Regions from separate parts of the Micromonospora sp. DH13 genome, predicted to be linked through region 2. Evidence: predicted binding sites of a transcription regulator. Region 2 holds the regulator's gene; the other holds the start of a gene.

Region 1 (11,734 bases), on a different contig from region 2:
GCAGCGGCTCGGTGCCTGCCGGGGCCGCGACAGCGCCCAGTTCTTCCACCCCGACGGCGAACGCGGCTCCTCCCGGCTGCGCCGGGAGTCCGGCGCCAAGACGGTCTGCCGGGCCTGCCCGGTACGCGCCGAGTGCGCCGCGCACGCCCTCGCCGTCCGTGAGCCCTATGGGGTGTGGGGCGGCTTCAGCGAGGCGGAGCGGCTGCGGCTGCTCGCGGTGGGCTGGGAGGACCTGGCCGACCGCCGGCACTCCCGCGTCGATGTGGCCCGCCTGGAGGCCCGCCTGGGCCGTCCGCACAAGTCCACCGTGCCGGCGCAGCGCAGCGTCGCCTGACGACCGCCGCCACGCCCACCGTCGGGTGACCGGGCCACCGGCGGGCCGCCCGCCACGCCCACGGCCGGGCGACCCGCCTGCCGGCGCGGGTCCGCCCGGCGGTCAGCCCACGGTGACCCGGACGGTGTGCCAGCCGGTCGCGCCGTCCGGGTCGACGCGCTGCCGGCGCTCGGTCTGCGTCTCGCCGCTGGCGTCGGTGGCCCGCACCTGGAGGGTGTGCTCGCCGGAGGTGGCCGCCCACTGCCAGGACCACTGCACCCAGGTGTCCACCGACACCGTCGGGGCGAGCGTCGCCTCCCGCCACGGGCCGTCGTCCACGCGTACCTCGACCCGGCGGATGCCCCGGTGCTGCGCCCAGGCCACCCCGGCGACCATGACCGGGCCGGCGGTGAGCCGGTTGCGGGGGCGGGGCGTGTCGATCCGCGACTGGGTCTTGATCGGCCCCTGCGCCGACCAGCCCCGGGGCACCCAGTACGCGTCGAAGTCGGCGAAGCTGGTCAGCTCCAGCTCGGTGACCCACTTGCAGGCCGAGACGTAGCCGTAGAGGCCGGGCACCACCATGCGTACGGGAAAACCGTGCTCCACCGGCAGCGGCTCGCCGTTCATCCCCACCGCGAGCAGGGCGTCCCGGCCGTCGCGCAGCGCCGCCGTCGGGGTGCCGCAGGTCCAGCCGTCGACGGAACGCCCGACGACCTGGTCCGCGCCCTCCTCCGGCTGCGCCTCGTCGAGCAGCTCCCGGATGGGCACGCCCAGCCAGCGGGCGTTGCCGATCAGGTCCCCGCCGACCTCGTTCGACACGCAGGCCAGGGTGACGTACCGCTCGACCATGGGGCGGGCCAGCAGGTCGGCGAAGCTCAGCTCGATCGGGTTGCGCACCCGGCCGTGGATGCGCAGCCGCCAGGTGTCCGGGTCGACCTGCGGCACCACGAGAGCGGTGTCGATCCGGTAGAACCCGGACGTCGGGCTGACGTAGGGGGCGAGCTGGGTGAGGGAGAGGTCCGCCCCGGCCGGCACCGGCGGCGCGGGCGAGGCCGGCGCGGGCAGGGCGACCGCCTGCCGGGCCTGCGACACCCCGCGCCGCCCGGCCAGCCAGTGCCCGCCCAGCCCGGTCACGACGGCCGCGCCGGCCAGCGCGCCGACGCCGGTGAGGAACCGCCGCCGCCCCTCCGGGCGCTCGGGGTGCAAGGAAGGGCCCCTTGTTAACAGGGGGGTGTTAACAAGGGGCCCTTCCTTCTCACCGGGCGGGGTCCACGGCCAGGGGTCGGGATGCAGCGGACCGGCCAGCAGGAGCCAGAGCGTCAGCGCGCCGAGGGCCGCCCCGACCAGCGCCGGCAGCGCGTCGGTGGCGTCCGCGCCGGCCCGGGTCAGCGCGGCGGCCACCCCGAGGGCCGCGAACGCCCCGATGCCCGCCAGGCCGAACCACAGCCGGCGCGCGGCGAGGACGCCGAGCAGGGCCGCGAAGCCCGCCAGCAGCAGCGCCGTCCCGACCAGCAGGGCGATCTTGTCGTACGTGCCGAAGACGGCGATGCCGAACTGCTTGACCGGTTCGGGGACGGTGTCGACGACCAGCCCGCCGACCGCGACCAGTGGTGCCGACCGGGGGCCGGTCAGCACCGCCACCGGTTCGGCGGTGCCGATCGCCACGGCGGCGGCGGTGATCCCGGCCAGCGCGGCGTACCCGCGCGAGATGGTGCCCATCCGCCCAGTGTTTCCGACGGGGCCGGGGAAGCGACAGGCACGTCAGCGTTCCGTAAGCAACCAGCCCCGGGCGAACGCGGGGCGGATACGCGTCAAGGCACGCCGTGGGGAGCCGGCGTGCCTTGAACGTGTGGTGTGGCGGGGTCAGCCGCCGTGGGTCAGAAACCCGGGCCGTGCTGGTGGCCGTGGCCGTGCGAGTGGCCGTGGCCACCGGCGGCGGCCGGCTCGGCCTTCTCCGGCTTCTCCACCACCAGGCTCTCGGTGGTGAGCAGCAGGCCGGCGATCGAGGCGGCGTTGGTGACGGCGTTGCGGGTCACCTTCACCGGGTCGATGATGCCGGACTTGACCAGGTCGACGTAGTCGCCGATGGCGGCGTCGAGGCCGTGGCCCCACTCGCTGCCGACGACCTTCTGCACCACCACGTAGCCGTCGTGGCCGGCGTTCTGGGCGATCCAGCGCAGCGGCTCGACCAGCGACTTGCGCACGATCGAGACGCCGGTCTTCTCGTCACCGGTGAAGCCGAGGTCGTCGTCGAGCACCGGCAGGATCTGCGCCAGGGCGGCGCCGCCACCCGGGACCGTGCCCTCCTCGACGGCGGCCTTGGTCGCGGCGATGGCGTCCTCGATGCGGTGCTTGCGCTCCTTCATCTCGACCTCGGTCGCCGCGCCCACCTTGATGACCGCGATGCCGCCGGAGAGCTTCGCCAGCCGCTCGGCCAGCTTCTCCCGGTCCCAGTCGGAGTCCGAGGCCTCGATCTCCTTGCGGATCTGGGCGACCCGGTCGGCGACCTCGCTGGCCTGGCCACCGCCGTCGACGATGGTGGTGGTCTCCTTGTCGACCACGACGCGCCGGGCGGTGCCGAGCACCTCCAGGCCGACCTGGTCGAGCTTGTAGCCCAGCTCCGGGGCGACCAGCTCGGAGCCGGTGAGGATCGCCATGTCCTGGAGCATCGCCTTGCGGCGGTCGCCGAAGCCCGGGGCCTTGACCGCGCAGACCTTGATGGTCTTGCGGACCGCGTTGACCATGAGCGTGGACAGGGCCTGGCCCTCGACGTCCTCGGCGACGATCAGCAGCGGCTTGTTGTTCTGGAGGACCTTCTCCAGCAGCGGCAGCAGCTCCTCGATCCCCGAGATCTTCTGCGTGGTGATCAGGATGTACGGGTCCTCCAGGACCGACTCCTGACCCTCCGCGTCGGTGACGAAGTTGGGGGAGATGAAGCCCTTGTCGAACTGGAGGCCCTCGGTCACGTTGAGCTCGGTGGTGAGCGCCGAGCCCTCCTCGACGGTGATGACGCCGTCGCGGCCGACCCGCTCCATCGCCTCGGCGATCAGGTCGCCGATGGTCGCGTCCTGCGCGGAGATCGTCGCGACGTGCGCGATCGACTCCTTGCCGGCGACCTCGACGGCCCGGTCGAGCAGGGCCTCGGAGACCTTCGTGGCCGCCGCGTCGATGCCGCGCTTGAGGCCGGACGGGCTGGCGCCGGCGGTCACGTTGCGCAGGCCCTCGCGGACCATGGCCTGGGCCAGCACGGTCGCGGTGGTGGTCCCGTCGCCGGCGACGTCGTTGGTCTTGGTCGCCACCTCCTTGACCAGCTGCGCGCCGAGGTTCTCGTACGGGTTGGTGAGCTCGATCTCCTTGGCGATGGTCACGCCGTCGTTGGTGATCGTGGGCACACCGAACTTCTTGTCCAGGACGACGTTGCGCCCGCGCGGGCCGAGAGTGACCTTGACCGCGTCCGCGAGGGCGTTGACACCGTGCTCCAGCAGGTGCCGGGCGTCGTCCGAGAAGCTCAGGATCTTCGCCATCTGTATCCCTTCGAAGCGTCACTGCCCCGGCCCGGCGAGCCGGACCGGGGCAGTGACGCGGATCGGTTGCTTACTTCTCGATGACCGCGAGGACGTCGCGGGCGGAGAGCACCAGGTACTCCTCGCCGGCGTACTTGACCTCGGTGCCGCCGTACTTCGAGTAGAGGACGGTGTCGCCGACCTTCACGTCGATCGGCACGCGGTTGCCCTTGTCGTCGATCCGGCCCGGGCCGACAGCGAGGACGGTGCCCTCCTGCGGCTTCTCCTTGGCGGTGTCGGGGATCACGATGCCCGACGCCGTGGTGGTCTCAGCCTCGTTCGCCTGGACCACGATGCGGTCCTCGAGCGGCTTGATCGCAACCTTGGTCGCGGTAGTCACGGGCATACCCTCCTGGGGTACTGGTTTCGTTGCCGGACGGCGGGGCCGACCAGCGTCAATCTGCCACATGCCACCGGGCGGGGCCGTCGTCGCGGGTGCCGGTCCGCCTGGCGTCAACCCCCGGGCACGGGGCCCGGAAGCTGGCACCCTCGATGGGAGAGTGCTAATCGCAGGTTAGGCCGTGGCTAGCACTCCGTCAAGGAGAGTGCCAACGCGTCGCCCGTCGTGTCGCCACAGTTCCGCCACTCGTCACCGCGACACGCCGGGAGCGCCGACCCCCGACCCGTCGACCTCCGGCACCCCCACCGCCGTCGGTCCGCCGCCGCCCGGGCCCGACAATGGGCGCGTGGATCTCGACCAGCTCGCCGCCCTGCGTACCCCCGAGGGGTCGGCCGCGCTCGCCGCGGCGACCGAGGTGGCCGGCGGCGACCCGCTGGCCGCGGCGGCGGCGCTCCGCTCGGCCGGGGTGCCCGCCGGGCTGGCCGCCGCCGCGTTGACCCAGGCCGAGCTGCGCCGCCGGGCCGTCGGCAAGTTCGGGCCGGCGGCGGCCGGCATGTTCCTCACCCGCGCGGGGCTGGAGCAGGCGACCCGGGGGGTGGTCGCGGCCCGGCGGGCCGACCGGCTGCGCGCCGCCGGGGTGCGCACCCTGGCCGACCTGGGCTGCGGCCTCGGTGCCGACGCGCTCGCCGCCGCCCGCGCCGGCATCCGGGTGTACGGGGTGGAGGCCGACCCGGTCACCGCCGCGATGGCCGCCGCGAACGCCGAGGCCGCCGGGCTGGCCGACGTTTTCACGGTGGAGTGCGGCGACGCCACGGCGTTCGACGTGTCCGCCGTCGACGCGGCGTTCTGCGACCCGGCGCGGCGCAGGGCCGGCACGGGCCGGCGGATCTTCGACCCGAACGCCTACTCGCCGCCGTGGGACTTCGTCACCGCGCTGGCCGAGCGGGTGCCGCACACGGTGGTGAAGGTGGCCCCGGGGCTCGACCACAGCCTGATCCCGCCAGGCACGGAGGCGGAGTGGGTCAGCGTGGGCGGCGACCTGGTCGAGGCCGCCCTGTGGTGCGGCCGGCTCGCCGAGGTCCCCCGCCGCGCGACTGTGCTGAAGGAAGGGCCCCCTGTTAACGCTTTCTGTATAGGAAGGGCCCCCTGCAATCACCCCCGGCCCGCCTGCCACCACCAGCTCACCGGTTCCGGCACGGAGGAGGCCGCCGTCGGGCCCGTCCGGCGGTACGTCCACGACCCCGACCCGGCCGTCGTCCGCGCGCACCTCGTGGCGGAGCTGGCCGGCGAGCTGGACGCCACGCTCGCCGACCCGACCATCGCCTACCTGTACGCCGACACTCCCGGCGCGACGCCGTTCGCCCGCTGCCTGGAGGTGACCGACGTGCTGCCGTTCTCGCTGAAACGGCTGCGCGCCCTGCTGCGCGAGCGCAGGGTGGGCCGGGTCGAGATCCTCAAGCGCGGCTCGGCGCTGGAGCCGGAGCGGCTGCGGCGCGACCTGCGGCTGGCCGGCCCGGAGGCGGCGAGCCTGGTGCTGACCCGGGTGGCCGGCGCGCCGACCGTGCTGGTCTGCCGCCCGGTGACGTATCCGCTGGATCACGAGGCGGCGGCCGGCTAGCTTGTCGGCATGGCGGGACAGGGGACTCCGGCGACGGCGCTGTTGACGAAGCGGAAGATCCGGCACAGCACCCACCCGTACGACGTGTCGCCGGACGCGCCGAACTACGGCGCGCTCGTCGCGGCGGCCCTGGGTGTGCCGCCGGAGCGGGTGTTCAAGTCCCTCGTCACCGAGGTCGACGGCGCGCTCGCGGTGGCGGTGGTGCCGGTGACCGGCGAGCTGGACCTCAAGGCGCTCGCCGCCGCGCTGGGCGGCAAGCGGGCGACGATGGCCGACCGGGCGGTGGCGGAGCGGGCCACCGGGTACGTGCGCGGCGGGATCAGCCCGCTCGGCCAGCGCAAGCGGCTGCCCACGGTGCTGGACGCCTCCGCGCTGGCCCACGACACCGTGTACGTCTCGGCGGGCCGGCGCGGCCTCCAGCTCCAGCTCGCCCCGGCCGACCTGGTCGCGCTCACCGACGCCACCACCGCCCCCATCGCCGCCGGCTGACGCGACGCCGCGAGCCGGGCGGCACCAAGGGCCGAGCAGCACCCCGGCCGAGCAGCACCCCGGCCGAGAGCACCCCGGCCGAGCGGCACCCCAGGCCGACACCCCGCGCCCGGCGTCCCGGGCCGGCACCCCCGAGCCGAGGCGTCGGCCTGCGGCAGGTTTGGCGGCCTGCGGCATCGGTCATTCACATGATCGCCGCGTCGAGGCGCGGCCCTTCGGCCTGCCCGCTTTCGGGGCGGTTAGGGCAGAGTGTCGATCACGTTGCTGAATTGTTACCGCCGCCAACAAACTTCTGACCTCGGCGGCCTTGTGCCGGCAGCGCGGTGCGCAATACGTTGCCGGACACAACAAAACACCGCTCCACTCCCACTCCCCCACCCCCGAAAGGACCCGTGCAGATGCGCAAGGGCTTCCTCACCTTCGCCGCCGTGGGCCTGCTGGCCGCCGGCAGCATGGCCGCCTGCGGCGAGAACTCCGACGGCGGCAACCAGGCCGGATCCTCCGAGAAGAAGCCGAAGATCGGCGTGATCCTGCCGGACAGCAAGTCCTCCGCCCGCTGGGAGGGTGCCGACCGCAAGTTCCTGGAGGCCGCGTTCAAGGCCGCCAACGTCGAGTACGACATCCAGAACGCGCAGGGCGACAAGACCGCGTTCCAGACCATCGCGGACCAGATGATCACCAACGGGGTGACCACCCTGATGATCGTCAACCTGGACTCGGGCACCGGCAAGGCCGTGCTCGACAAGGCCAAGTCGCAGGGCGTCGCCACGATCGACTACGACCGGCTCACGCTGGGCGGCTCCGCGCAGTACTACGTCAGCTTCGACAACGAGGCCGTCGGCAAGCTCCAGGGCGAGGGCCTCGCCAAGTGCCTGACCGACAAGGGCGTCAAGAACCCGGCCATCGCCTACCTCAACGGCTCGCCGACCGACAACAACGCGACCCTGTTCAAGAACGGGTACGACTCGGTGCTCAAGCCGAAGTTCGACTCGAAGGAGTACACCAAGGTCGCCGACGACTCGGTGCCGGACTGGGACAACACGCAGGCCGCCACGATCTTCGAGCAGCAGTACACCAAGGCCAGCGGCAAGATCGACGGCGTGCTGGCCGCGAACGACGGCCTCGGCAACGCGGCCATCTCCGTGCTGAAGAAGAACAAGCTCAACGGCAAGGTCCCGGTGACCGGGCAGGACGCCACCGTGCAGGGCCTGCAGAACATCCTCTCCGGTGACCAGTGCATGACCGTCTACAAGGCGGTCAAGAAGGAGGCGGACGCCGCCGCCGAGCTGGCCATCGCGGTCGCCAAGGGCGAGAAGAAGGACACCGGGCAGACCGTCAAGGACGTCGAGGGCAACCGGGACGTCCCGGCCGTCCTGCTGGAGCCGAAGGCCATCTACAAGGACAACGTCAAGGACGTCGTCGCCGACGGCTTCGTCACCAAGGAAGAGCTCTGCACCGCCGCCTACACCAAGCTCTGCACCGAAGCCGGCATCAGCTGACCCGTACGCCGACCGTCGTACCCGCCAGGCGACGCCGCCCGGCACGGTGATCCCGTGCCGGGCGGCGGCCCGCGCCGGACGGGCTCCGCGATCTCCCCTCCGCGCGTTAGGAGACCCTTGTGTCCGCAACCCCCCTGCTGGAACTACGAGGGATCGACAAGAGCTTCGGTCCCGTCCAGGTGCTGCGCAACGTCGCCCTCACCGCCCACCCCGGCGAGGTCACCGCGCTGGTCGGCGACAACGGCGCCGGCAAGTCGACCCTGGTGAAGTGCATCAGCGGCATCTACCCGACCGACTCCGGCCAGTTCCTCTTCGAGGGCCGCCCGGTCAGCATCAACAGCCCCCGCGACGCCGCCGCCCTGGGCATCGAGGTCGTCTACCAGGATCTCGCGCTCTGCGACAACCTCGACATCGTGCAGAACATGTTCCTCGGCCGGGAGAAGCACACCGGCATCGTCCTCGACGAGCCGACCATGGAGCAGATGGCCGCCGAGACCCTCGCCGGGCTGAGCGTCCGCACGGTGAAGTCGCTGCGCCAGCACGTCTCCAGCCTCTCCGGCGGCCAGCGGCAGACCGTCGCCATCGCCAAGGCGGTGCTCTGGAACAGCCGGCTGGTCATCCTCGACGAGCCGACCGCCGCGCTGGGCGTCGCGCAGACCGCCCAGGTGCTGGAGCTGGTCCGCCGGCTGGCCGACAACGGCCTCGCCGTCGTGCTCATCTCGCACAACATGAACGACGTCTTCGCGGTCTCCGACCGGATCGCCGCCCTCTACCTCGGCCAGATGGTGGCCCAGGTGAAGACCACCGACATCACCCACTCGCAGGTCGTCGAGCTGATCACCGCCGGGCGCTCCGGCGCCCTCGGGCTCGCCGCCGAGCTGACGGGTGGCAACGGCACCGGCGGCGCGGCCGTCGGCACGACCCCGGGAGCCCTCCGATGACCACCACCGTCGTGAAGAAGGTAGGGCCGGCGGCGGTCACCCCGCCCGTCACCGTCGGCGGCCACGTGCGCGGCTACCTCAGCCGGGTACGCGGCGGCGACATCGGCTCCCTGCCGGCCGTGCTGGGCCTGATCGTGCTCTGCACGGTCTTCGCGATCATGCGCCCGTCGTTCCTGTCCGCCGGCAACTTCGCCAACCTGTTCACCCAGGGCGCGGCGGTCACGCTGATCGCGATGGGGCTGGTCTTCGTCCTGCTGCTCGGCGAGATCGACCTCTCCGCCGGCTTCGCCAGCGGCGTCTGCGCGGCCGTCCTCGCCAACGTCGTCACCGTGCTCGGCTACCCCTGGTGGGTCGCGGTGCTCGCCGCGCTCGTCACCGGCGTGCTCATCGGCACGGCGCTGGGCTTCCTGGTGGCGAAGGTCGGCATCCCGTCGTTCGTGGTCACCCTCGCCGGCTTCCTCGCCTTCCAGGGCATCGTGCTGATGCTGATGAAGGAGGGCGCCAACATCTCCGTACGCGACGAGACGCTGGTGGCGATCTCCAACCGCAACCTGCCGCCCGCGATCGGCTGGACGCTGGCCGCCGTCGCCGTCGCCGGCTACGCGGCGGTGCAGCTCATGCGGCACCGCAACCGGTCCGCCCGGGGACTCGTCACCGACCCGCTGGCCGTCGTGGCCGCCCGGATGGGCGTGCTGGCGGTCATCCTCGGCGTCGCCGTGTACGTGCTCAACCTGGAGCGCAGCCGCAACGTACTGATCACCTCGCTCAAGGGCGTGCCGATCGTGGTGCCGATCATCGCGGTGCTGCTGATCGTCTGGACGTTCGTGCTCCAGCGCACCAGCTACGGCCGACACGTCTACGCGGTCGGCGGCAACAAGGAGGCGGCCCGCCGCGCCGGCATCAACGTCGACCGGATCCGCATCTCGGTCTTCGTCATCTGCTCCTCGATGGCCGCGATCGGCGGCATCGTGGCGGCGAGCAGGGCCAACTCTGTCGACCCCAACACGGGTGGCAGTAATGTGCTGCTCTACGCCGTGGGCGCGGCGGTGATCGGCGGCACCAGCCTCTTCGGCGGCAAGGGCCGGGTGCTCGACGCCGTGCTCGGCGGCGCGGTGGTCGCCGTGATCGACAATGGCATGGGTCTGATGGGCTACAGCTCGGGGGTCAAGTACGTGGTCACCGGCGTCGTGCTGCTGCTCGCCGCGAGCGTGGACGCTCTGTCCCGCCGCCGGTCGGCCGCCACCGGCAACCGTTGACGCCCGCACGGAAGTACCGGTAACGATGCGCGTGGGACCGAGTCAGGACGAGATCCGTCGGCAGAACCTCGGTGCCCTGCTGCGCTACGTGCACGTCCACGGCGCGACGACCCGCGCCGAGTTGACCACCACGCTCGGGCTCAACCGCAGTACCATCGGCGCGCTGACCGCCGACCTGGCCGGCGCCGGGCTGGTCAGCGAGGGCGCACCGAAGGAGACCGGCCGGGCCGGACGACCGTCGCTGGTCGTCCGGCCCGAGTCGGAACGGGTCTACGCGTACGCGTACAGCGTGGAGGTGGACCGGCTGCGGGCCGCACGGGTCGGCCTGGGCGGCGCGGTGCTCGATCGCCGGGAACTGGACCGGCCCCGCAACCTGGTGGCCGGGGAGGCCGCGCCGCTGCTGGCCGGCGCGGTCAAGGAGATGCACCAGTCGGTGCCCCCGGGCGCGGTCTGCGTCGGCGCCGGGGTCGCGGTCTGCGGCATGGTCCGCCGCGACGACGGTCTGGTCCGGCTCAGCCCGACCACCGGCTGGGTGGACGAGCCGATCGGTGCTGCGCTCGCCGCCGAGCTGGGCATCGACGTGCCGATCACCGTCGGCAACGTGGCCGACGTGGCGGCGTTCGCCGAGCACGCCCGGGGCGTCGCCGCCGGCTGCGACAACGTCATCTACCTGTACGGGGACGTCGGCGTCGGCGCGGGCATCATCGCCGGCGGCCGGCGGCTGACCGGGCACGGCGGGTACAGCGGCGAGGTCGGCCACATGGTGGTGGTTCGCGGCGGGGAGCCCTGCGAGTGCGGCTCCCGGGGCTGCTGGGAGACCGAGATCGGCGAGCACGGGCTGCTGCGGGCCGCCGGCCGGTCCGACGCCCGGGGGCCCGACGCGGTGCTGGCCGTCTTCGAGGCCGCCGACCGGGGCGACGCACGGGCCCAGACGGCGGTACGGCAGGCCGGGGACTGGCTCGGCTTCGGCGTGGCCAACCTGGTCAACATCTTCAACCCCGAGATGGTCATCTTCGGCGGCACGATGCGGGACCTCTACCTGGCCGCGGCGGCCCAGGTGCGCAGCCGGCTCAACTCGATGGGGCTCCCGGCCTGCCTGGAGCACGTGCGGCTGCGTACCCCGAAACTCGGCGACGACGCGGCGCTGATCGGCGCGGCCGAGCTGGCCTTCGAACGGCTCCTCGCCGACCCCCTCGACGCGGCCTGACCGCCCCGTTCCGCGCGGGGTGCCCCGGGCTGGCGCGGCTGCGTACGCTGTCCGGCGTGGACGTCGAGCTGCGCGCCTCCGACGACGACCGGCAGCGGGTGGTCGCCGACCTGCAACGGCACGCCTCGGCGGGCCGGCTCACCCTGGACGAGTTCTCCGAGCGGGCCGCCGACGCCTGGGCCGCCCGCACCCTCGGCGACCTGGCCGCGGTGACCCGGGACCTGCCGGCCGACCCGGTCCTGTCCGCCTCGCCCGCGCACGGCCGGCGGGACCTGCTGGTCGTCTTCGCGGTCGCCGTCGCCACCCTGATCCTGCTCGGCCTGCTGATGGCCGCCACCCGCTGACCCGCTCCCGCCGCACCTGACCCGCCGCGCCCGCGCCCTCCCCGCCGCCGCGCGCCCGCCGCCGGATTCACTCCGCCCGATTCCCCCCGCCTGATTTCGCGAGACGCTCTTCCGGGATTCGGATGAACTGATCGCGGCGGCGATCCGTACCAGTGACCGGAGGG
Region 2 (11,734 bases):
GCGCACCACGTCGGAGCTGGACAACTGCGCGAAGTGCACGTCCTCCACGTTCTCCAGGATCTCCCGGACCACCCGCAGGCCGCTGGTCGTCCCGCCGGGAAGGTCCACCTGGGTGACGTCGCCGGTGACCACGATCTTGGAACCGAAGCCGAGCCGGGTGAGGAACATCTTCATCTGCTCGGGCGTGGTGTTCTGCGCCTCGTCGAGGATGATGAACGCGTCGTTGAGGGTGTTGTGCGTGACCAGGAAGTCGTCGGTCACGTACAGCGAGTCCTCCGCCGCGACCTGGATGCACATCGTCTCCTGCACCCCGGCAGGGATGATCGAGTCGATGAACCGCATCGGCCGGCCACCGCCGTGCTCGTCGTACAGCGCACGCTTGCGCGACAGGCGGAACGGCGCGACACCGGCAGGAAGCCTGATCTCCACGACGTAGGCGTCGGCGCGGTAGTGGACCGGGCGGCCCTTGGCCAGGCCGGGCTTACGCCCCTCGGCCTCCCGGACCCGCCAGGTGGCCACCCCACCGAGCGACTGGGCCAGGTAGACCACGTCGTCCCGCAGCCGCGGCGACGTCGTCGAGTATTGCACCCGGCAGGTGCGCCCCGCCTGGACGACCGGCCCGCCGTCGGTGTCCAGCAGCCCCTGGAGCACGGCCAGCCGGACGTCGAGGCTGTTGTTCCTGTAGACCTCGGGCACGAACTTGGTGCCCGAGGTCTCCCCGGCCAGGCCCAGTTCGCGCAGCACGGCCGTCACCGGGTTGGCGACGATGACCCCACCCCGGTGACCGTCGACGTGCCGGAGCACGTAGTCGTACTCGCTCTTGCGAACGAGGGCGATGCCGGGCAGCGCCTCGTCGAGCGCGGCGGCCAGCTCCGGGTCCGCCGTGGAGAAGGCCGGCGTCGCCCGGGAGGAGAAGGCACCGTCGCCGAGGAGCAGCCCGAGCGCGTACGGGTCGAGCGGAACGTCCTGCGGCGCCAACTGCACGGGCGCGACGACCGGCAGCTCGTACCGGCGGGTGTGGCCCCGCCACTCCTTGCCGATCATCTCCTGGGTTTCGAGGGTGCGCCGACGCCCGCGCCGCTTGTCGTCGGGCGTGGCGACGGTCCAGAGGTGCTCGCCGCAGGCGACGGTGGACGCGCCGTCCTGGGTGGTGACCCGGTAGACCTGCTTCGGCCCCTGCGGGTAGACGCCGATCACCGGCGTGGGCGTGCCGTTCGAGCCGATGACCAGGTCACCGACCCGCAGCGACCCGAACGGCCGGAACCCCTCGGGGGTCAGGACCCGCGCGTCGTACGGCTGCGCCCGCCCCCTCATGTATGCCAGGGGCGCGACCTCGATCGTCCCGGCCGCCATCAGCTTCGGGATCGTCTCCGGGTCGAGCATGTCGTGCAGCGCGTCGTAGAGCGGGCGCAGGTAGGGGTCGATCTTCTCGTTGAGCGTGCCGGGCAGGAAGCCCAGCCGCTCCCCCGCCTCGACCGCCGGCCGGGTCAGGATGATCCGGTTGACCTGCTTGGCCTGGAGGGCCTGGACGGCCTTCGCCATCGCCAGGTAGGTCTTGCCGGTGCCGGCGGGGCCGATGCCGAAGACGATGGTGTGCGCGTCGATCGCGTCGACGTACTTTTTCTGCCCGAGCGTCTTGGGGCGGATGGTGCGCCCGCGCCGGGAGAGGATGTTGAGCGTCAGGACCTCGGCGGGCCGCTCGGTGCCGCCCTGCTCCAGCATCCCGACGGTGCGCCGCACGGCGTCAGTGGTCAGGGTCTCGCCTTTCTCGATCAGTTCGAGCAGCTCGCTGAAGAGGCGCTCGGCGATGGCGTTGTCCGCCGGAGCACCGGTGATGGTGATCTCGTTGCCGCGGACGTGCACGTCGCTGTCGACCGAACGCTCGACGAGTCGCAGGATCTCGTCGCCCGCGCCCAGCAGGTTGACCATGATCTTCGAGTCGGGGACGGTGATCCTGGTCTGCACCCGGGGCGGGCCGGGAGGTGGGGTGCCGGTCATGGGTCGGGCCGAGGGGCCCTGCGCACCTGCTCTCGATCTCGGCGCCGGGCCCTGCTGGCGCGGCGATCGGACGTTACCTCCATCGTAACGTTTCCCGCGCGGCGGCACCTCGCCCATTTCCCCGGGCCGCCGGGCTGCCGGCCCGGCCGGGCGTCAGCGCCGGAAGTCGTACCCGTCGAAGGTCTCCTGGCCCCGGGTGAAGCGGTACGTCGCCCAGTGCAGCCGGACCACCGCCCCGGTCGCGTCCCGGGTCAACCGCAGCAGCTCGCCGGCCTCCCGCCCGGAGACGGTGCGGAACACGTCCGGCCGGTCCGGCAGCGGGGCGAAGACCGCCGGGGGCTTGCCCGCCGGGTCGCCCGCGCTGCGGGCCTGCAGGGTGCCGTCGTGCCAGCTGAAGACGGACGCGAAGCCCTCGCCCCACCACGGGCCCAGCATCCCGCGCAGGTGCTCCGGGGCCGGCGGGCCCGGCCGCCACGGCTCGACCTCGGCCGGGTCGTGCTCGACGGCGGCGGCGAGCAGCCGGTGCGGCAGCTCCATGACCTGCACGCCGGTCCCGGACGAGCCGAGCACCGCCGCGCCCATCGCCCCGGGGGTGCCGTCGCCGCCCCGGCGGCCGTAGACGGCGGCGAGGAAGCCGGGCATCGCCCCGTCGTGGCCGACGTGCACGACCCGGTCGCCCTGCGGCAGCAGGATCAGCCCCAGCCCGAAGCCGGCCCCCCAGGTCGTCTCGTCGGTGACGGTCAGCGGCCAGCGCATCTCGTCGAGCGTCGCCGGGGCGAGCACCGCGCCGGTGGGGTCGAGCGCCGCCGGGTCGGCCAGGAACGCCGCCCAGCGGGCCATGTCGGTGGCGGTGCTCCACAGCTGCCCGGCCGGGCCGACCGCGGCGAAGTCGGTGGGCGGCTCGGGGTGCGCCTCGTCGGAGTACGCGTCGACAAGGAACCCGGTGGCCGCCGCCGGGCCCGGCCGGTCGGTGGTGGCGGTCAGGCCGAGCGGGGTGAGCACCCGGTCGGCGAGCACCTCGGCCCAGGTGCCGCCGCGCAGCCGGGCGACGAGCTGGCCGAGCACGGCCATGCCGAGGTTGGAGTAGTGGAAGCGGCGGGCCGGCGGCAGCACCCGCTCGGCGCGGGCCAGGTCGGCCAGCAGCTCGTCCGCCCCGGGGGCGAGCAGGGTGTCCCAGACGTCGCCGTGCGGCTCCCGTTGCAGGCCGGAGGTGTGCGACAGCAGCCGGCGCACGGTCAGCTCGCCGTGTGCGGGCACGTCGAGGTGCGCGCCGACTGGGTCGTCGAGGTCGAGCAGGCCGGCGTCGCGGCACTGCATGACCAGCACCGCGGTGAACGTCTTGGTGACCGAGCCGATCCGGAACAGCGTCTGCGGGCCGAGCGCCGTGTCGTTGCCGGTGCCGCCGGCCTCGCAGGTCCAGAGCGGGCGGTCCGCCCGGTGCAGGGCCGCCGCGACCGCCGGCACCCGCCCCTCGGCCTGGACCCGCCGCACCATCCGCCCGAGCCGCTCGTCGATTCCACTCACGCCCGCAGTGTAAGGAGGGGCCCCTTGTTAACGCATTCCGTATGGGAAGGGCCCCTTCCTAACACCTCGGCGCGGGACGCGCCCGCGACGGACGCGCCCGCCGCCCCCCCCCCCTCAGCGGCAGAGCATCGGGCCCAGCGGCGCGCCGCCGAGCACGTGCGCGTGCACGTGGAAGACCTCCTGGCCGCCGTACGCCCCGGTGTTGAACATCAGCCGGAAGCCGTCGCCGAGCAGCCCCTCGTCCTCGGCCACGGCGGCGGCCGTGGCGAGCAGCTCGCCGGCGAGTGCCGGGTCGCCCTGGCCGAGGGTCGCCACGTCGGCGTAGTGCTCCTTGGGGATGACCAGCACGTGCACCGGGGCCTTCGGATCGATGTCGCGGAAGGCGAGGGTGGTGTCGGTCTCCCGGACGACGGTGGCCGGGATCTCCCCGGCGACGATGCGGCAGAACAGGCAGTCGGATCCCATCGGGGCATGGTAAGTGGTGCCGGACGGCTGGGGCATGATGGCCGCGTGACTTCACGGGCGGTGCTGGTGACGGGGGCCTCGCGGGGCATCGGGCGCGCGGTGGCGGCGCGGTTCGCGGCGGGCGGGGACCGGGTGGCGATCCACCACCGGGGCTCCGGGGAGCTGGCCGAGCGGCTGCGCGCGGAACTGCCGGGCGACGGCCACGTCGTGGTCCGCGCGGACCTGGCCGACCCCGAGGCGGTACGGGTGATGGTCGACGACGCGGCGACCCGCCTCGGCGGGCTGGACGTGCTGGTCAACAACGCCGGGGTGTACGGCGAGCGGAACGCCCCGCACCCGGTCTTCGGCGCGTCCTACGCCGACTGGCAGCGGCGCTGGCGGCAGGTGCTGGAGACCAACCTGACCGGGGCGGCCAACGTGACCTGGTGCGCGGCCCAGCACATGCGCGGGCGGGGCGGGCGGATCGTCAACGTCTCGTCGCGGGGCGCGTTCCGGGGCGAGCCGGAGCAGCCGGCGTACGGGGCGAGCAAGGCGGGGCTCAACGCGCTCGGTCAGTCCCTCGCGGTGGCCCTGGCCCCGTACGGCATCACGGTCGCGACGGTGGCCCCCGGCTTCGTGGAGACCGACATGACCACGGAGCACCTGGCCGGTGAGGGCGGCGCGGCGATCCGGGCGCAGAGCCCGTTCGGCCGGGTGGCCCGCCCGGAGGAGATCGCGGCGGCGGTCCACTGGCTGGCGTCGGCGGAGGCGGAGTGGGCCTCCGGCACGATCGTCGACCTCAACGGCGCGTCCTACCTGCGCACCTGACCGGGGCGGGGGTCCACCAGCGGGACAGGCAGGTCACCGACAGGATGGGCGGGTCACCAGCGGGACAGGCGGGTGGCCAGGACGCAGAGGGCGGCGACGCCCGCCGTGGAGGTGCGCAGCACGTGCGGGCCGAGGCGCACCGGGCGGGCGCCGGCCTGGGTGAACGCGGTCACCTCCGCGTCGGTGATGCCGCCCTCCGGGCCGACGACCAGCACGATCTCGCCCGTGGCGGGCAGCGCGGCGGCGGTCAGCGGCTCCTGCGCCTCCTCGTGCAGGACGAACGCGGCGGCGGCCCCGGCGATCCGGCGGACCACCGTGGCCGTGGACTCGTCGGGGGCGCCGGCCACCACCGGCAGCCACGCCCGGCGGGCCTGCTTCGCCGCCTCCCGGGCCGTCGCCGCCCACTTCTCCCGGGCCCGTACGCCCCGGTCGCCGCGCCACTGCGCCACCGAGCGGGCCGCCGCCCAGGGCACGATCTCGTCGACGCCGACCTCGGTCATCGCCTGCACGGCCAGCTCGCCCCGGTCGCCCTTGGCGATGCCCTGCACCACGACGAGCCGGGGGACGGGCGCGTCGACGTGCCCCCGGGAGGTGACCCGCAGGTCGAGGGCACCCCTGCCGACGGCGGTGACCACGGCGGCGGCGGTGCCGCCCCGGCCGTCGGCCAGCAGCAGCTCCTCGCCGGCGCGCAGCCGCTGGACGGTGGCCGCGTGGTGCCCCTCCGGGCCGCCGAGGGTCAGCGCGTCGCCGGTGGGCAGCGCGTCGACCAGGAACAGCGGCGCCGACACCTCAGGCGTGCCCGTTAAAGGCGTCGCGCATCCGGGAGAAGAAGCCGCCCTGCTTGCTCAGCTCGGCGACCTCCTCGCCCCGGGTCTTGGCGAAGTCGCGCAGCATCTTTTCCTGGTCGGGGTCGAGCTTGGTCGGGGTGCGCACGTCGAGGTGGACGTAGAGGTCGCCCCGGCCGGTGCCGCGCAGGTGCGGCACGCCCCGGGCACGCAGCCGCAGGGTGCTGCCCGGCTGGGTGCCGGCCTTGACGTCGACCGTCTCCTCGCTGTCGAGGGTCTTGATGGTCAGCCGGGTGCCGAGCGCGGCGGCCGTCATCGGGACGGTGACCCGGCAGTGCAGGTCGTCGCCCTTGCGGGAGTAGACGTCGTGCGGGCGCTCGTGGATCTCGACGTAGAGGTCGCCGGCGGTGCCGCCGCCCGGGCCGACCTCGCCCTGCTGGGCGAGCCGGATGCGCATGCCGTCCTCGACCCCGGCGGGGATCTTGACGGTGAGCGAGCGGCGGGTGCGCACCCGCCCGTCGCCGGTGCAGGTCGGGCAGGGGTGCGGGATGGTGGTGCCGTAGCCCTGGCAGACCGTGCACGGCCGGGCGGAGACCACCTGGCCGAGGAAGGTGCGCTGCACCGACTGGACCTCGCCCCGGCCGCCGCACGCCTCGCAGGTGGCCAGGTGGGTGCCGGCCGCCGTGCCCGCCCCGGAGCAGGTGGTGCAGAGCACCGCCGTGTCGACGGTGATGGGGGCCTCGACGCCGAACGCCGTCTCGTGCAGGTCCAGCTCCAGGCGCAGGATCGCGTCCGCGCCGGGCCGGGTGCGCGGGCGCGGGCCCCGGGAGCCGCCGGCCGCGCCGCCGAAGAAGGCGTCCATGATGTCCTGGAAGCCGACGAACGGGCCGGCCCCGCCGGGTCCGCCCGGGCCGCCCATGCCCCCGCCGCCGGGGGCGAGGGGGTCGCCGCCGAGGTCGACGATCTGCCGTTTCCGGTCGTCCGAGAGGACCTCGTACGCGGCGTTGATGTCCTTGAACTTCTCCTGTGCCTCCGGGTCCGGATTGACGTCCGGGTGGAACTGCCGCGCCAGCTTGCGGTAGGCGCGCTTGATCTCGTCGTCGGAGGCCTCCCGGCTCACGCCGAGGATGCCGTAGTAGTCCCTGGCCACTGCGTCCCGTGTCCTCATGTTCTTGTCGCGTTGCGCCGGTCGTCGGCCGGAGCCGGCCGTCGGCCCTGACTGGTCAGTTGTGGGCCAGCAGCTCGCCCACGTAGCGTGCCACGGCCCGCACCGTGGCGATGGTGCCGGGGTAGTCCATCCGGGTGGGGCCGACCACGCCCAGTCCGCCGAGCGCGGTCGCCCCCGGGCCGTAGCCGGTGCTCACCACCGAGGCGGCCCGCAGATTGTCGATCTCGTTCTCGTCGCCGATCAGCACGCGGGTGGTGGTCGACTCGGCCTCGCCGATGAGCTTGAGCATCACCACCTCCTCCTCCAGCGCCTCCAGAATGGGCCGCAGGGACCCCTGGAAGTCGAGCAGGCCGCCCCGGGTCAGGTTGGCGGTGCCGGCCAGCGCGATGCGCTCCTCGTGCCGCTCGACCAGCGTCTCCAGCAGCACGGTGGAGAGCGTGGTCATGGTGCCGCGCAGGTGCGGGCTCGACTCCTCGACCAGCGCCTGCACCAGCGGCGGGGTCTCCGACAGCCGGCTGCCGACGAGCTTCTCGTTGACCAGCCGGCGCAGGTCGGTGACGTCGTCGGCGCTCACCGGCGCGGGCAGCTCGACCAGCCGCTGCTCGACCCGGCCGGTGTCGGCGATCATCACCAGCATCAGCCGGGTGGTGGAGATCGGCACCAGCTCCAGGTGCCGCACCGAGGAGCGGGCCAGCGAGGGATATTGCACCACGGCGACCTGCCGGGTGAGCTGCGCCAGCAGCCGCACCGTGCGGTGCACCACGTCGTCGAGGTCGACCGCGCCGACCAGGAAACGCTCGATCGCCCGGCGCTCGGCCGGGCTGAGCGGCTTGACGCGGGACAGCCGGTCGACGAAGAGGCGGTAGCCCCGGTCGGTGGGGACCCGGCCGGCGCTGGTGTGCGGCTGCCGGATGTAGCCCTCCTCCTCCAGCACCGCCATGTCGTTGCGCACCGTCGCGGGGGAGACGCCGAGCTGGTGCCGCTCGACCAGCGCCTTGCTGCCGACCGGCTCCTGGGTGGCGACGTAGTCCTCGACGATCGCGCGGAGCACGGCGAGCTTGCGGTCGTCCAGACCCACCCTGCCACCTCCTGTCGCATGTCGGGCCCGGCGGCGCGGCGGCACCGCAGGTCGGCGCTCCGCCGGTGCGTCGACGCCTGGCACTCGACTGTAACGAGTGCCAGTCTACGTCGGCTGCCCCGTGCTGGGTAAGATCAACGACGGACCGCGGGTGCGGCGACCGCCGCGCGGGAGGCCGGCCGGGCGCGCGCCGACCGGTCGACGGCCGCCCGGTGCGGGCCGCCACCTGCGTGGGCGGGCCGAACATCCGCCGCTCCGCGGCGGTGTCGCTCTGGTGCCCGCTTGCCCGCAACCCCTACCGTGACGTGCATGACTGAACCACCTCGCCCTCCCGGATCGGGCGACCCCGGCGGCTACCCGCCGGAGCCGAACCCGTCGGCACCGTACGGCTCGCCGGGGCACGAGCCCCCCACCGCACCACTGTCCGGGGCCCCCGGGGCGGGCGGCTATCCCCCGCCCGGTGGCTATCCGCCGCCCACCGGTGACCAGCCGCCGTCGGCCGGCTACCCGCCACCCGGTGGCGGCTTCCCCCCGCCCGGTGGCGGATATCCGACCGGCGGCGCGTACGGCGCGCCCTCCGGCGGCTACGCCAACAACGAGGACAAGACCTGGGTCCTGGTCGCCCACTTCGGCGGCGCGGCAGGGATGTTCCTCGGCGGTGGCGTGCTCGGCTGGCTCGCGCCGCTGATCGCCCTGCTCGCCCGGGGCAACCAGTCGCCGACGGTCCGCGCCCACGCGGTGGCGGCGCTGAACTTCCAGCTCCTCTGGTCGGTCATCGCCCTGATCGGCTGGATCCTCACCTGCATCCTGGTGGGGCTCCTGATCGGCTTCGGCGCCATGATCGTCGGCATCATCTTCGGCATCGTCGCCGGCATCAAGGCGAACGAGGGCAGCCCCTACCGCTACCCGATGACCGTCAACCTGATCAAGTGACCCCCGACCGGCCGCTCCCCCGGCCGGTCGGGGTCACCCCCGTCAGGGCAGCAGGTCGCGCACGACCGCGTCGGCCAGCAGCCGGCCGCGCAGCGTGAGCACCGCCCAGCCGGCCGCGTAGCCGGCCGGGTCGAGCAGGCCGTCGGCGAGGGCCCGCCGGGCCCCGGCGCGGCCCGCGTCGTCCAGCACCGCCAGCGGCAGCCCCGAGGCGAGCCGCAGCCGCAGCATGACGTCCTCCGTGTGGGCCTCGTCGGGCGTGAGCACCTCCCGGGCCAGGCCGGGCGACTCCCCCGCCGCCAGGCGCTTCGCGTACGCGGCCGGGTGCTTGACGTTCCACCAGCGCACCCCGCCGACGTGGCTGTGCGCCCCCGGCCCGAGACCCCACCAGTCGCCGCCGTTCCAGTAGAGCAGGTTGTGCCGGCACCGGCCGGCCGGCGTGCGGGCCCAGTTGGACACCTCGTACCAGGAGAAACCGGCCGCGTCGAGGGCGGCCTCCGCGGCCAGGTAACGGTCCGCCGCCACGTCGTCGGAGGGGTACGGCAGCTCGCCGCGCCGCATCCGCGCGGCCAGCCGGGTGCCGTCCTCCACGATCAGGGCGTACGCGCTGACGTGGTCCACCCCGGCGGCCACCACCTGCGCCAGGGACGCGGCGAAGTCGTCGGCGCTCTCCCCCGGCGTACCGTAGATCAGGTCGAGGTTGACGTGGTCGAACCCGGCGCCGCGGGCCTCCCGGGCGGCCTCGGTGGCCCGGCCGGCGCGGTGCCGGCGGTCGAGGATCGCCAGCACCCCCGGCGCGGCCGACTGCATGCCCAGCGAGATGCGGGTGTACCCGGCGGCCCGCAGGGTCTTCAGCGACTCCGGGGTCACCGACTCGGGGTTGGCCTCGGTGGTCACCTCCGCGTCGGCGGCCAGCCCCCAGGTGCGGTCGATGCCGTCGAGGATGCGGGCCAGGTCGTCGGCGGGCAGCAGGGTAGGCGTGCCGCCGCCGACGAACACGGTGTCCACCCTCGGCGGCGGGGCGTCGCCGAGCACCCGGGCGGCCAGCGCCAGCTCGGCGAGCACGGTGTCGGCGTACCCCTCGCGGCTCGCCCCGCCGCCCAGCTCGTCGGCGGTGTAGGTGTTGAAGTCGCAGTAGCCGCAGCGGCTGGCGCAGAACGGCACGTGCACGTACACGCCGAAGCCGCGCGCGCCGACGGCGCGGGTCGCGGTGGCGGGCAGCGAGCCGTCGGCCGGGACGGGCTCGCCTTCTGGAAGGACGCCGGGCATGGCCACTAGTGTGCCCGGCATGACCTCCACCGCCGCGCTCGTGCGGGTCGCCACGGCCCGTGGGGTGACCACCCTCACCCTGGACAGCCCGCACAACCGCAACGCGCTCTCCACGCCGCTGATGACCGAGCTGCTGGCCGGGCTGGCCGCCGCCGTGGCCGACGACGCGGTCCGGGTGGTGGTGCTCGACCACACCGGCCCGGTCTTCTGCTCCGGCGCCGACCTGAAGGAGACCGCCGCCGCGTACGCCAGCGGCACGGTCCCGGCCGGGATGCTCGGCGACGTGCTCGCGGCGGTCTGGGAGTGCCCGAAGCCGGTGGTGGCCCGGGTGGCCGGGCCGGCGCGGGCCGGCGGGCTGGGCCTGATCGCGGCGGCCGACCTGGCGATCTGCGCGCAGGAGGCGACGTTCGCGTTCACCGAGGTGCGGATCGGGGTGATCCCGGCGGTGATCTCGGCGACCGTGCTGCCCCGGCTGGCGCCCCGGGCCGCCGCCGAGCTGTACCTCACCGGCGACACCTTCGACGGGCGGCGGGCCGCCGAGATCGGGCTGGTCACCTCGGCGGTGCCGGCGGACGCGCTGGACGCGGCGGTGGAGCGGGCCTGCGCCTCGCTGGTGCGGGGGGCGCCGAACGCGCTGGCCGGGGCGAAGGCGCTGCTGCGCCGCCCGCCGGCGGCCGACCTGCGGGCCGGGGTCGCCGAGCTGGCCGCCCTGTCGACCGGGTTCTTCCTGTCCGACGAGGGGCGCGAGGGCGTGCTGGCGTTCCGGGAGAAGCGCGACGCGCGCTGGGTGCCGACGGACTGACCGGTTTCCCGGGCCGGCCGGTCGACTCCCGGGGCGCCGAGCGGTTCCCGGGTCGGCCTCCGGTTTCCGGGCCGGGGCGCGGGGAAGGCGGACACGCATCGCGGCCGACCCGCCACGGAACGGAGCGAATCGGTCGGACGGGCCGGACGGCGGCGGCGGGGACGTACTCTTGGCGGACGCCGTCGAACAGGGGGTGCGGGTGCGAAGTCGGGCAGTCGTCGCGACCGGTGTCGTCGTCGCCGTGATCGCCGTGGTGGGGATCTGGCTCGTCGTCCGGCAGGCCGGCGGGCAGCTGCGCCTGCCGTTGTCCCTGACCAGCCGCACCTGCACGGTGCAGGCCGACGGCCAGGTGCGCCTGGACGCCGACCAGATGGCCAACGCCGCCACGATCGCCGCCATCGGCGTCCAGCGGAAGATGCCCGAGCGGGCCGTGGTGGTCGCCCTCGCGACGGCCTACCAGGAGTCCGGGCTGCGCAACCTCCCCGACGGCGACCGGGACTCGCTGGGCCTGTTCCAGCAGCGGCCGAGCCAGGGCTGGGGCACCGAGGCGCAGATCGCCGACCCCCGGTACGCGACCCGGAAGTTCTACGCCGCGCTCAAGCGGGTGCGCGGCTGGGAGAAGATGCGGGTCACCGACGCGGCGCAGAAGGTGCAGCGCTCGGCGTTCCCCGAGGCTTACCAGAAGTGGGCGGACGAGTCGGAGGTGCTGACCCGGGCGCTGCTCGGCGAGGCGACCGGCGCGGTGGCCTGCACGGTCGGCGCGACGCCGGTGATGCGGGGCGCGGCGGCCGCCGCCGCGCTGACCCGGGGCCTGAGCCTGGACTGGGGGCTGCCGGAGGCGGCGTCCCCGGCCGAGCTGACCGGCCTCGCGGTGCCGGCCGACGACCGGCGCGACGGCTGGCGGTACG

What was found. Region 2 encodes HrcA, which represses chaperone genes, less so after heat shock. Its sites were predicted from a motif close to GGTTNGCACNCTCNNNNNGAGNGTGCNAACC; they were not measured.
Region 1: a site for HrcA is predicted at 4,355-4,385, ahead of groES (co-chaperone GroES). Genes of this name have one in related genera too.

The regions. Positions count from the first base shown of each region.
Region 1 is NZ_JAHWGR010000061.1:10,734-22,467, reverse strand. Features, by position in the region: gene LPA42_RS32515 (WhiB family transcriptional regulator) at 1-334, shown strand, start outside; gene LPA42_RS32510 (molybdopterin-dependent oxidoreductase) at 437-2,032, opposite strand; gene groL (chaperonin GroEL) at 2,191-3,837, opposite strand; gene groES (co-chaperone GroES) at 3,908-4,222, opposite strand; gene LPA42_RS32495 (methyltransferase domain-containing protein) at 4,563-5,834, shown strand; gene ybaK (Cys-tRNA(Pro) deacylase) at 5,844-6,323, shown strand; gene LPA42_RS32485 (sugar ABC transporter substrate-binding protein) at 6,722-7,822, shown strand; gene LPA42_RS32480 (ATP-binding cassette domain-containing protein) at 7,942-8,763, shown strand; gene LPA42_RS32475 (sugar ABC transporter permease) at 8,760-10,019, shown strand; gene LPA42_RS32470 (ROK family transcriptional regulator) at 10,045-11,226, shown strand; gene LPA42_RS32465 (DUF1707 domain-containing protein) at 11,283-11,570, shown strand.
Region 2 is NZ_JAHWGR010000021.1:57,746-69,479, reverse strand. Features, by position in the region: partial or broken gene LPA42_RS20285 (PhoH family protein) at 1-231, opposite strand, end outside; partial or broken gene LPA42_RS20280 (LAGLIDADG family homing endonuclease) at 496-1,044, opposite strand; partial or broken gene LPA42_RS20275 (PhoH family protein) at 1,303-1,998, opposite strand; gene LPA42_RS20270 (serine hydrolase) at 2,152-3,522, opposite strand; gene LPA42_RS20265 (histidine triad nucleotide-binding protein) at 3,637-3,987, opposite strand; gene LPA42_RS20260 (SDR family NAD(P)-dependent oxidoreductase) at 4,033-4,794, shown strand; gene LPA42_RS20255 (16S rRNA (uracil(1498)-N(3))-methyltransferase) at 4,848-5,582, opposite strand; gene dnaJ (molecular chaperone DnaJ) at 5,584-6,729, opposite strand; gene hrcA (heat-inducible transcriptional repressor HrcA) at 6,803-7,825, opposite strand; gene LPA42_RS20240 (DUF4870 domain-containing protein) at 8,135-8,758, shown strand; gene hemW (radical SAM family heme chaperone HemW) at 8,801-10,024, opposite strand; gene LPA42_RS20230 (enoyl-CoA hydratase-related protein) at 10,044-10,826, shown strand; gene LPA42_RS20225 (hypothetical protein) at 11,020-11,734, shown strand, end outside.